Regions from separate parts of the Luteibacter sp. GL_149 genome, predicted to be linked through region 1. Evidence: riboswitches for the same ligand, from Rfam matches in the RefSeq annotation. Region 1 holds a riboswitch; each other region holds the start of a gene.
The links. A riboswitch is a leader RNA that binds a small molecule or an ion and turns the genes downstream of it on or off. The one in region 1 is predicted to bind cobalamin.
Positions count from the first base shown of each region.

Region 1 (3,175 bases):
TGGGCTCCCTTGAAGCAGGAGCTCCGCCATGAAACCGTCCAGCAGCCTGTCGTATCTTGCCTTTGCGCTCGTCCTGGCCACCGGCTCCGCGTCGGCCCAGAACCTCGACCAACTGAAGGGCATGGTGGGCGGAAACTCCGCCTCGTCGCTGACCTCCGGTAGCGCGACCAATGCGGCGGGCATCATCCAGTACTGCCTGAAGAACAACTTCCTGGGCGGCGACAGCGGCGCCTCGTCCGTGAAGGACAAGCTCCTGGGCTCCGTCACGGGCGATACGAAAGCCGCCGGCAACGACAGCGGGTCCGGCTCGGCAACCGACAAACTTATGGGCAAATACGGCATCGGCGGCAAGTCGTCTTCGTCGTCGGCCACGAAGGACAAGGGCTATACCGATGGCGCCAACGGCATCCTGAAGACGGGCGACGGGAAGAGCGTCGACCTGGGATCGCTGGGTAGCGGCAGCACCAAGGGCCTGAGCCTTGGCTCGCTTGGCGGCGGCTCCAGCTCGGGCGGCGACCTGAAGCAGCAGCTGACCCAGAAGGTCTGCGACAAGGTGCTGTCGCAGGGTAAGTCGATGATCGGGATGTAACAGACCCGACGAAGCGGCGCGGGACGACCCACGCCATGCCGAAAAAACCGGTCGAAAATACTTGAGATTTTCGACCGGTTCTGGGCCTTTCCCGCCCGTGAAACCATTGAAAAATTCGTTCCGAAGCCCAATCAATGACATAGGCCGAACACACTACATCTTGTGTTGACCTGACTGTCGCCCGCCTATATCGTGTGCCTCGTTGGTGTCCGTCCAGACGCGGCTGTCGGTCGGACTTAAAAGGGAATCCCGGTGTAAATCCGGAACTGCCCCGCAGCGGTAAGTGGGAACGATCCTGTCAATGCACTGGTCCTCAGGGGGCTGGGAAGCGACAGGTAGGCGGATCGAAAGGTCCATGCCCACGAAGTCCGAAGACCTGCCAGCGACCGCCGCCCGATCGGCGACGGTAGTGGTGACGACCTCCGCGGGGAGGGACGTCGCGGCGCGGAGCCCTCAGGGTGTCCGCCCTCGACCTGTCCGCGAAGCTCACCCGGTTACTCGCCCTGCGCGTGGGAGCAGGCAAGCTTTCCTGGCCATGGGGCAAGCCTAAAAATGACAACAACAATGGATTCCTCCGCGCGCGAGCGCACCGCATCGCCGGCCGACGCCGCAGCGACTCCTTCCAGCAACGACAAGGCTCCGGCCGCCGGTTACAAGACCAGCGCCGAGCGTCCCGCACCGGACTTCACCCTGACTCCTCCGCACAACCCCGGCCAGATGCGCGTCACCAAGCGCAACGGTGGCCATGAAACCGTCGACGTCAACAAGATCGTGCGCGCGGTGACTCGCAGCGCCGACGGCCTCTTCGCCGTCGACCCGATGCGTGTCGCCCTCAAGACCATCGGTGGTCTGTACGACGGCGCCACCACGCAGGAACTCGACCAGCTTTCGATCCGCACCTCGGCCGCGCTCACCGCCGAGGAACCGGAATACGGCCAGCTGGCAGCGCGTCTGTTGTCGGCATTCGTCGACAAGGAAGTGTCGGGCCAGGAGATCCAGTCGTTCTCGCAGTCGATCCTGCGCGGTCACGAGCTGGGCATCCTGAACGACCGCCTGCGCGACTTCGTCGCGATCAACTCGCGCAAGCTCAACGACGCCATCGACACGCACGCCTCGCGCCGCTTCGAATACTTCGGCCTGCGCACGGTGTACGACCGTTATCTTCTGCGCCATCCGCAGAAGCGCACCGTGATCGAAACGCCGCAGTATTTCTTCATGCGCATCGCGTGCGCGCTGGGCGGCAACGACATCGGCGAAACGCTGGAGCTGTACAAGCTGCTGTCGTCGCTGGAATACCTCGCCAGCTCGCCCACGCTGTTCAACGCCGGCACCGCGCACGAGCAGCTGTCTTCGTGCTTCCTGCTCGATTCGCCACTGGACGCGCTGGAAAGCATCTACCAGAAGTACGGCGACGTCGCGCAGCTGTCCAAGTTCGCCGGCGGCATCGGTCTGGCGTACTCGCGCATCCGTTCGCGCGGTTCGCTGATCAAGGGCACCAACGGTCATTCGAACGGCCTCGTGCCGTGGCTGAAGACCCTCGACGCTTCCGTCGCCGCCGTGAACCAGGGTGGCAAGCGCAAGGGCGCCGCATGCGTTTACCTGGAATCGTGGCACGCGGATATCGAGGAATTCCTCGAGCTGCGCGAGAACACCGGCGACGATGCGCGCCGCACGCATAACCTCAATCTCGCCAACTGGGTTCCCGACCTTTTCATGCGTCGCGTCGAAACCGATGGCGACTGGTCGCTGTTCGACCCGAAGATCGTGCCGCACTTCGTCGACACGTGGGGCGAGACGTTCGATGCCGCGTACGCGAAAGCGGAAGCCGACGGCCTCGCCGTAAAGACGGTGAAGGCGCGCGAGCTTTACGCCCGCATGCTGCGTTCGCTGGCCCAGACCGGCAACGGCTGGATGACGTTCAAGGATCGCTCGAACGCCACCAGCAACCAGACCGCGAAGCCGGAAAACGTCATCCATCTGTCGAACCTGTGCACCGAGATTCTGGAAGTCACGTCGGCCGACGAAACGGCCGTGTGCAACTTGGGCTCGATCAACCTGTCGCGCCATGTTGTCGACGGTCAGTTCGATTACGAAAAGCTCGCCTCCACGGTGCGTATCGCCGTGCGCCAGCTCGACCGCGTCATCGACCTGAACTTCTATCCGATCTCCACCGCGAAGACGGCGAACGTGAAGTGGCGTCCGGTCGGCCTGGGCGTGATGGGCCTGCAGGACGTCTTCTTCAAGCTGCGCCTGCCGTTCGACTCGGCCGAGGCACTCGCGCTGTCGACCCGCATCGCCGAAGAGATCTATTTCAATGCGCTGACGATGTCGAACGAGATCGCCGAACGCGAAGGCGCGCATCCGGGCTTCTCCGAAACGCGCGCCGCCAACGGCGACATGCAGTTCGACTACTGGCCGCAGGCCAGGCCGAATGGCAAGGACGACCGCTGGACCGCACTGCGCGAAAAGATCAAGGCACACGGTCTGCGCAACTCGCTGCTGATCGCCATCGCGCCGACCGCGACCATCGCGTCCATCGCCGGTTGCTACGAGTGCATCGAGCCGCAGGTGTCGAACCTGTTCAAG
Region 1 covers NZ_CM174395.1:4,312,477-4,315,651, forward strand. Annotated here, with positions in the region: gene AC3IR3_RS18945 (DUF2501 domain-containing protein) at 29-589, shown strand; cobalamin riboswitch at 776-987, shown strand; gene AC3IR3_RS18950 (ribonucleoside-diphosphate reductase subunit alpha) at 1,307-3,175, shown strand, end outside.

Region 2 (3,175 bases), 1.1 Mb from region 1:
GGCATCGAGCAGGTCCATGCGCGACCGGCTGGTTTCGATGGAAATGACATCGGCGTCCATCGCGGCGACGGATTCGATGATGTCGTTGAACTCCGAGTAGCACATATGGGTATGGATCTGCGTGGCGTCGCTGACGCCGCCGGCCGCGATGCGGAAGGCGTGTACGGCCCAGCCCAGATAGTTCGTCCACTCGGCGCGACGCAGCGGCAGTCCTTCGCGCAGCGCGGGTTCGTCGATCTGGATGATGCCGATACCGGCGGCTTCCAGGTCGTGCACTTCGTCGCGCAGTGCCAGTGCGATCTGCCGGCATACTTCGTCGCGCGGCAGGTCGTCGCGTACGAAGGACCATTGCAGCATCGTCACCGGGCCGGTGAGCATGCCTTTCATGGGACGTTGGGTCAGCGACTGCGCATATGCGGACCAACGCACGGTCATCGGCTCGGGGCGTGCGACATCGCCGTAGATCACCGGCGGTTTTACGCAGCGCGAACCGTAGCTCTGAACCCAGCCGTTGGCCGTGAAGGCGTAACCGTCGAGTTGTTCGCCGAAGTATTCGACCATGTCATTGCGTTCGGGCTCGCCGTGGACGAGCACGTCGATGCCGATGCTTTCCTGGAAACGTACGGCGCGTGTGATGTCGTCGCGTAGCACGGCTTCGTAGGTTGCCGTGTCGAGCTTGCCGGCGCGATGGGCCGAACGCGCTTTGCGCAGTTCCTGCGTCTGCGGGAACGAACCGATCGTGGTCGTCGGGAGTTCCGGCAGGCCGAAGCGCTCGCGCTGGGACACGACGCGACTGGAATAACCCGATCGACGCTGTGCCGCCTGCGGCGTCAGCTGGCGCAGGCGCGCGCGGACGTCGACGCGGACCACGTCGCTGGATTTCGCGCGCGTCGCCACGCGTTCGCTTTGCCTTGCCAGAGCATTCATCGCATCGGGGTCGCCCGCGAGCGCATCGGCGTAGCGTCGAAGTTCGGCGATTTTCTGCCGGGCAAAGGACAGCCAGTCGCGCAACGAGGAGCGCAGGTCGTTTTCGCCGGTAAGGTCGATGGGAACGTGCAGCAGCGAGCACGACGTGGCGACCCACAGACGGTCGTCGGCGATACGCGCCGACAGCGCGCGCAGTTGCCCCATGACCTTGCCCGGGTCGCTCAGCCAGATGTTGCGGCCATCCACGACACCGGCCGAAAGCACGCGATCGGTGGGCAATGCCAGGGCAACCGCTTCGAGCTGCTCCGGCGCGCGAACCAGATCGACGTGCAGGCCGGCGACCGGCAGCGAAACGGCGAGGGGAAGGTTATCGTCCAGTGCCGCGAAATAGGTGGCGAGCAGGATGCGCGGGCCGTTGGCAGCCGCGAGCGTGGCATACACATGCCGATAGGCATCGCGTGCCGCGTCGTCCAGATCGAGTGCCAGACAGGGTTCGTCGATCTGTACCCATGCGGCGCCCTCGGCGGCTAGCGCCGTGAGCACGTCGACATACGCGGGCAGAATCGCATCGAGCAATGCCAGTGCGTCGCTGCCATCGGTGGTCTTGGCCAGCCGCAGGAACGATATCGGGCCCAGCACGACCGGCCGGGCGAGATGGCCGGCGGCGGTGGCTTCGCGGAATTCGCCGATCAGCTTGTCCGTACGCGCGGCGAATCGCTGCCCCGCCGACAGCTCGGGCACGAGGTAGTGGTAGTTCGTATCGAACCACTTGGTCATTTCAAGCGCGGGAAGATCCACCGAAGCCGTCTGCACGCCACGCGCCATGGCGAAATAGGCGGCGAGCGGATCGGCGGCATCCAGTGCGCGATAACGATCGGGGATCGCATCGAGCAGCACCGCGGTATCCAGTACGTGGTCGTAAAGCGAGAAATCGTTCACCGGCACGCTGTCCGCGCCGGCTTCCCGGGCAAGCGCCCAGTGGCGATGGCGCAGGTCGCGTGCGGTATCGAGCAGTTCGGTGGCGGAGCTTTCGCCGCGCCAGTGACTTTCCAGCGCTCGCTTCAGTTCGCGGCGCCGGCCGATGCGGGGAAATCCAAGGTAGGTAACGTGTGGCATGAGTGCATCCTCTTCGTGGCAAAGAGGAGGGAAGGGCGGCCATACCGTCGCGACGCGCGCCCGTGTGTCCCGCCCATGAGAGCGAGACAAGCGCGAGCGTCATGGCGGACTGACCGTCGACCTTCGCCCCCGCGGGCGAACCGGTAGCGTTTCGGAAACGGAAACGCGAACCCAGGTCGGACCAGGCGCGTGCAACCCATGACGGTCGCTCGCGCCCTCGGTCGGCGGCAGGTCTTCGGGCTCGTGGACACGGTGCGCATGCGCACCACCTGCCTCGTCGCTTCCCGGACCGATCCGGTCCAGTGCCGGGGCTTCGAGCCCCTGACGAGTTCGTTTCCACATACCGCTGCGGGGCAGCGCCGGATTCACACCGGCTTCCCTCTTAGCTTTATCTCTATATTCGAATACAGAGATAAAGACCGCTGACGACGCGAAAGTTAGCCGTCCGGACGTCCGAAGTCAAACGTTCTCGCAGGAAAGGGCGGTGGTCTCAGGGACGAGCGGAGGCGATGGCGCTGCGAATCGTGGCGAGTACGGCCTCGTCGATATCGGTATGCGTCGCGCGCAGGCCGTTCTTCAGCAGGCGTAGGTCTTGCTGCCAGCCGAGGCGGTCGGCCGTACGCATGAGCTTGCGGATGGAGCCGGTGTGTTCGACGACGCCCTCGATATGCACACCCGAGCGTTTGTGCATCGACTGGAGTGCCTGCAACTGAAGCCGCTCCCGGCGCACGCGGCGGCGCCAGCTATGGATCGTCACGGGCGTGCCTTCCTCCTGAGCCCTTTCGGCGGCGCGGTGGGCTCGCCGGGCACTGAGTTCCAGCGCCTCCCGGACATGCTTCTTCTTTACCCGCTTCCAGGGCAGCGCGGCGATAGCGCCAGCGGCTCGCTGCACGCGCGCGATGCGCCGGCGAAATTCGGGATCGAGGCGGAGGGCCTCGCCGAGCATGCCGTCGCGGCGCGCTTCCAGCGCCGCGATTGCGGCGTCCCATGCCGCACGTTCCGCGGGTTTGGCTTCGCCGACCAGGGTCTTTCCCGTGACCACGGCGACATGTGAGTCGCGCAGGGTGGACAGGCCGCGACCCAGTGCGCGCAGTCCCCGGTCGATGGCGCTTGCGTCTTCGTCGAACCTGGC
Region 2 covers NZ_CM174395.1:692,123-695,297, forward strand. Annotated here, with positions in the region: gene metE (5-methyltetrahydropteroyltriglutamate--homocysteine S-methyltransferase) at 1-2,043, opposite strand, end outside; cobalamin riboswitch at 2,253-2,482, opposite strand; gene AC3IR3_RS03125 (CHAD domain-containing protein) at 2,534-3,175, opposite strand, start outside.
Region 2: linked by a shared signal. The riboswitch ahead of metE (5-methyltetrahydropteroyltriglutamate--homocysteine S-methyltransferase) and the one ahead of AC3IR3_RS18950 (ribonucleoside-diphosphate reductase subunit alpha) in region 1 are both predicted to bind cobalamin.

Region 3 (3,175 bases), 1.1 Mb from region 1:
TGTTGTGGATACTGATAAAGGCCGCTGTAGACGGATCGATAGCTGCCAGTTCTTCGAACACGATCGCGGCATCCAGCCGGGTCAGGCCCGATCCGCCAGCTATCTCGTCGACATATAACCCGCAAAAACCCAGCTCGCCCGCTTTGCCGATGGCTTCGCGCGGAAATTCGCAGTGCGCGTCCCAGCGCGCGGCATGCGGTGCCAGTTCCGCCACGGCAAAGGCCCGGGCCGCCTCGCGGAAGGCAAGCTGATCCTCACCGAGATCCCATGGCGGCGGCGTTACGTGAATGTCCATGGCCGCCACCATTACTTCAGACTGATCGTGGTGTTGACCCCGACATGCAGCGTGTCGTCGTCGAACCAGCGCTGCGTCACCGTCTTGGTCTGGGTATAGAAAAGAACGACCTGCTTACCGTAAGGACCGAGGTCGCCAAGTTTCGATGCGCGCGACCCGGTAAACGAAAACAACGGTACGGGCACAGGAATCGGCACATTGATACCGACCTGACCGACATCGATGTCCTCCTGGAAACGACGTGCGGCGGCGCCACTTTGCGTAAAGAGGGCCGTGCCGTTTCCGTTGGGGTTGGCGTTGATCAGCTCGATGGCTTCGTCCAGCGAATCCGCACCGAGGATGACGAGTACCGGCCCGAAGATTTCTTCGTCGTAGATCCGCATGCCGGGTTTGACGCCCGAGAAGATCGTCGGTCCGACGAAGTTTCCGCTCTCATAACCGGGCACGCTCGGCGAACGTCCGTCGAGCTCCAGGATCGCGCCCTGCTGTACGCCGGATGCGATATAGCCTTCTACCCGTTCGCGCGCCGCACAAGAAATAAGCGGACCGACGTCGGTGCCCGACTCGCTACCCGCATTGACCCGGAGGGTTTTTGCTTTCGCTACCAGCTCGGGAATCCAGGACCGCGCCTCGCCCACCAGTACCGCGGTCGACGCCGCCATGCAACGCTGGCCCGCCGCACCGAACGCCGCGCCGGCAAGCGCGTTGAGCGTCTGCTCGCGGTTGGCATCCGGAAGCACCACCGCGTGATTCTTCGCACCCATCATGCACTGGACGCGCTTCCCGGCCTGCGATGCACGATGATAGACATGCGTCCCCACCTTCGTCGATCCAACGAACGACACGGCTTTGATATCGGGGTGGTCGCAGATGGCGTTGACGACCTCTTCGCCACCGTGGACGACATTGAGTACACCCTTGGGAATGCCTGCTTCCAGCGCGAGTTCGACCAGGCGCATCGTCACCATCGGGTCCTGTTCGGATGGCTTCAGCACGAAGGTATTGCCGGTCGCGATCGCCATGGGAAACATCCACAACGGAATCATCGCCGGGAAATTGAACGGCGTAATGCCCGCGCAGACGCCAAGCGGCTGCAATAACGTATAGGTGTCGACGCCACCGGCAACGTTGTTGGCCAGTTCGCCCAGTTGCAGGTTGCCGATACCTGCCGCGTGTTCCACGACTTCCAGTCCACGGAAAACATCGCCCTCGGCATCGGGCAGCGTCTTACCCTGCTCGGCCGTGAGGATCGACGCGAGTTCGCCCATGTGCTCGCGGATCAGCTGCTGATACTTGAGGAAGATGCGTGCACGCACGCCGATAGGCGTCTTGCGCCAGGTCCGGAATGCTTCTTTGGCCGATGCCACAGCGGCATCCACTTCGTTTGCCGTCGCGAAGGGAACGCGCGCCAGGACATCCTGAGTCGCCGGATTGACGACATCGCGCCATTGCGTGGAGGTCGATTCGACGAACGCGCCGCCGATCAATAATTTGACGCTTGCGACTTCGGTCGCAACGCCGCTCAACTTGTTCATCTGTTTTGTCTCCGTATCGCTCACCCGCGAAGGGAGCTGCGGAGCCAGACAAGACACGTCGATGCGAGCGGATGCGGCACCGACGAAGCTCGCCTGGTTGCCCACCGCAACACCCGAGGAAGGACACGCAAGGTGTCCGCCACTGGCCGGTCTCCGGGCTTGCGAGCGATGCGATTCGCATCACCCCGACACCTTCCCGCTTTCGCAGTGGTTCTTCAGTCGGGTTTTCTCGCCTACCGTTGCGGGGGCAGCGCCGGCTTGGGATCGATCGATCCGCACCAGCTTCCCGTTTCACCCTGCGCACCGGAATGACGGCGGCAGGACACCTGTGGTCCCACGAGTGTAACGTTCGCGCCCCGGCGAACAAGCTGCACTGCGCCATAGTCCGCAAACCGTCGTATGCTCGCCCGCGACACCATCCCTTCAGGAGAGATCGCGTTTGAGCACTTCCCCATCCAAAGGCAGCCTGGTCTGCGTGGGCACCGGCATGACCCTGGGTGCGCACATGGGACCGCTGGCGCGCAGCCACATCGAAGCGGCGGACGTCGTCTTCGTCGGGGTATCCGATGGTGTCGTCGAATTATGGCTGTCGGGCATGCATAAGGACGTCCGCAGCCTGCAGCCGTACTACGCGAAAGGTAAGCCGAGAATCGAAACCTACCGGCAAATGGTCGACGCCATGCTGACCGAAGTACGGGCGGGAAAGCGCGTCTGCGGCGTCTTCTATGGGCACCCGGGGGTATTCGCCTGGGCACCGCACAAGTCCATCGAGCAGGCCCGCCGCGAGGGATACCCGGCCCATATGGAACCGGGCGTATCGTCGGAGGACTGCCTTTACGCGGACCTCGGCATCGATCCGGGTACCTATGGATGCCAGCATTTCGAAGCCAGCCAGTTCATGATCAATCACCGCCGCGTGGATCCCAGCGCCTGGCTGGTGCTCTGGCAGGTGGGTGTCACCGGTGACATGTCCAAGGGAAAGTTCTCCACCAGCGAGCCCTATCTGCAGATTCTCGTGGACGTGCTGAGCGAGGATTACTCCCTGGATCACGAGGTCGTCATCTATCAGGCGCCCACGCTGCCTATCCAGTCGCCACGGATCGAACGCCTGGCGCTGCGCGATTTACCTCGATCCAATGTCGGCATGTCCGACACGTTGGCGCTGCCGCCAGCCCATGCCATGCGGCCGAATAAGGACGTCCGGGCCCGGCTCGCGGCCATCGACCTGGAGCTGGCCGGTAAGTCCTGACCGATTCGCCCCGGCGGACTCGCGTGAAATTACCAGTGTGATCGCTCCCCGCGCGGGATATGATCGCGCTGTCGCCGTGCCCAAGGGGGGCACCGC
Region 3 covers NZ_CM174395.1:3,218,139-3,221,313, forward strand. Annotated here, with positions in the region: gene AC3IR3_RS14225 (acyl-CoA dehydrogenase family protein) at 1-307, opposite strand, end outside; gene AC3IR3_RS14230 (CoA-acylating methylmalonate-semialdehyde dehydrogenase) at 307-1,830, opposite strand; cobalamin riboswitch at 1,958-2,175, opposite strand; gene AC3IR3_RS14235 (SAM-dependent methyltransferase) at 2,270-3,079, shown strand.
Region 3: linked by a shared signal. The riboswitch ahead of AC3IR3_RS14230 (CoA-acylating methylmalonate-semialdehyde dehydrogenase) and the one ahead of AC3IR3_RS18950 (ribonucleoside-diphosphate reductase subunit alpha) in region 1 are both predicted to bind cobalamin.

Region 4 (3,175 bases), 310 kb from region 1:
GGTGAAGATCTGCTGCTGGTCGATGGCGTCGAACGGCAGGCTGGTGAAGCCAAGACCGGTCAGCGCATTGGTTACCGCATAACCGTTGATGTAGTACTGGTTTTCCGACGCGGACGAACCACCGAAGGACGCCACGTTGCCGTAACGGCTATCGCCTGCGACAACGCCTGGCGCGAGAAGCGCGGCGGCGGTGACGTCGCGGGCCAGCGGAAGCTTCTGCAACTGCTGGGACGTGAGGACGGTGCGCGAGTCGACGGACGAAACGTCGATCGCAGGCAGGACGTTGCCGGTGACCTGCACGCCTTCGAGGGTCTGAGCCGATCCCGGCGCGGCTGAGCCAGCGAACGACACGTCGACACCGCCGCCAAGCGAGACCTGGACGTTATCGCGGGTTTCGACGGTCTGGCCGCCGCGTTCGACGGATACCTTGTAGCGGCCGACCGGCAGCGAGCTTGCGCGATAGCGGCCGTCGGCATCGACGCCGACGTCACGGGTCAGGCCCGTGTCCAGGTTCTGCAGATGGACGACGCTGCCTTCGGGCTGCGCGACGCGGCCGAAAACGACACCGGAAGCATTGGACTGTGCCAGGACCGCGCCGCTTGCCAGACTCAGGGCAAGCGCGGTGCACAAGACGGACCGACGCAGCACGGGGCTGCGGTTGATGGAGCGCTGCATTTTGTTTCTCCCCAGAAATTAACAGCAAATGAGACGGTCGCAAGCCGCAACCGAACTCTGTTCGAACCCAGACCATCCGCACTTTCGACGGCAGCGCCCCCCTCCGGACGGCTGTAACTGGCGGTAGTGCCCCTCTCGTCCAGGGATTTCCCCTGGACCGGACGCTGAGCTCACGCCGACCCTACTCGCAGGTTTTTGCGTCGGTCAAGTGCCGTTCTTACGATTTCGTGAAGAAATTCCGTAAACGAGTTCTTAACTTGCTGGTTTTGAAGCGCAACGCTAAAGTGGCGCGGTTCGGGTGTCCCGACGGCGTCCGCCGGAAGGATTAAACGGGAAGCCGGTGCGTCGCCCTTTTAAGGCGCGACAAGGCCGGCACTGCCCCCGCAACGGTAAGCGAGTGGAATACCGCGACGCGGTATTCCCGGATCGGCGAGACGCCACTGCGCCAAGCGCGGGAAGGCGCCGGTCCGGACGTGTGCAGACACGTCGTGCGCGAGTCCGGAGACCGGCCCGATAGCTCGTATGCGCTTCGAAGCGCGTACGCGGCGCTTTATTGGCTGGTTCGCGGAGGGCGAATCGGGGACCTTTGCGCGGCCTTCAGCGGCTGCGCGTCGCGTTCGCGATGTCTTCCCTTCCAGCCTCACGCTGGCTAACACCCGCGCTTCAACGCGGTAGAGGAAGAAACGTTCCATGAAGAAGACCCTGCTCGCGACCGCCCTGCTGTCGTGCATCGCCGCGGCCCATGCCGCCGACCAGAACACAGCGAACAAGCTCGATCCGGTTGTCGTGACGGCCACGCGCTCCGCCATGCCGCTCGACGAAACGCTCGCACCGGTCACCGTGATCACGCGCGACGATATCGAACGCCTGCAGCCCCAGTCGGTCGCGGAGTTGCTCACCGGCCTGCCGGGTATCTCGATCGCCAATTCGGGCGGCCTGGGTCAGCAAACCTCTCTCTTCATGCGCGGATCGAACTCCAGCCACACACTGGTCCTGGTCGATGGTGTGCGTATCGGCACCGTTGGCGCCGGCATTCCCGCTTACGAACAGCTGCCCGTGGAGCAGATCGACCACATCGAGATCGTGCGCGGTCCGCGCTCCAGCCTTTACGGTTCGGACGCCATCGGCGGCGTCATCCAGATTTTCACCCGCCACGGCCAGGCCGGTGAGGCACCGACGCCCTCGATCAGCATGACCGGCGGCAGCCACGGCCTGGTCGGCGGCCAGTTCGGCCTGTCCGGCGGCGACGGCCACGGCTGGTACAACGCCAGCCTCGGTGGCCAGTACACCACCGGCATCAATGCCTGCCGCGTCGGTGCCGCCAAGGCCTTCGCCGGCTGCTTCGTCGACGAGCCGGACAAGGATTCCTATCGCACCTATAACGGCGCGCTGAGCGGCGGCTACCGCTTCGACGACGGTACCGAGCTCGCGGCCAACTGGCTGCGCAGCAAGGGCGACATCGAATACGACGGCAGCTTCCAGAACTTCACCCGTCGCTCGCAGCAGATTGCTGGCGCAAAGCTCGCCTTCAGCCCGCTCGACATGTGGCGCATGACGTTCAACGTCGGCCAGAACATCGACCGCGCCGACAACTATCTCAACGGCGCCGAATACAACGCCAACATGAAGCGCACGGGTTACCTGTACTCGAAGCGCAACCAGGCTTCCTGGCAGAACGACTTCACCCTCGCCCCGGGCCAGATCCTGAGCGCCGGCGTCGACTACCAGAAGGAACACCTGGACAGCGACACGGGCTACGCACGCGACAACCGCAACAACACGGGCGTCTTCGCGCTGTACCAGGGCATCTTTGGCCCCCACGAGATCCAGCTGTCGGTGCGCCGCGACCATAACAGCCAGTTCGACAACCACACGACCGGCGCCGCCGCGTACGGTTTCCGGTTCGACAACGGCATGAAGGTCACGGCGTCGTACGGCACCTCGTTCCACGCGCCATCGTTCAACGACGTGTACTACCCGTATGGCGCACCGGTTGTCCTGAAGCCCGAAAAGGCGAAGACGGCGGAAATCGGCCTGTCCGGCACGCCGGGCATCTGGAACTGGGCGGTCAACGCCTACCAGACGAAGTTCGACGATCTCATCGGCTTCGACTCGAATTTCCTGCCGATCAATGTGGACAAGGCTCGCGTTCGCGGCGTGGAAGGTCAGCTCGGCGCCGATGTCGACGGCTGGCATGTGCGCACGTACCTGACCTGGCAGCAGCCGCGCAACCGCACGGAAGGCGACCAGTACAACAACAAACTGGCACGCCGCCCCGATCAGACCGGCCGCATCGATCTCGACCGCGATCTTGGCGACTTCACGATCGGTGGCACGCTGAACGCCGCGGGCAAGAGCTACGACAATGCGGCGAACACCCGTCGCCTGGGTGGCTACGCCACGACCGACCTGCGCGCCACCTGGCGCTTCCAGCCGGGCTGGAGCCTGCAGGGCCGCGTCGCGAACGTGTTCGATCACTCGTACGAGACGGTGGCTTTCT
Region 4 covers NZ_CM174395.1:4,625,001-4,628,175, forward strand. Annotated here, with positions in the region: gene AC3IR3_RS20255 (TonB-dependent receptor) at 1-675, opposite strand, end outside; cobalamin riboswitch at 956-1,203, shown strand; gene AC3IR3_RS20260 (TonB-dependent receptor domain-containing protein) at 1,366-3,175, shown strand, end outside.
Region 4: linked by a shared signal. The riboswitch ahead of AC3IR3_RS20260 (TonB-dependent receptor domain-containing protein) and the one ahead of AC3IR3_RS18950 (ribonucleoside-diphosphate reductase subunit alpha) in region 1 are both predicted to bind cobalamin.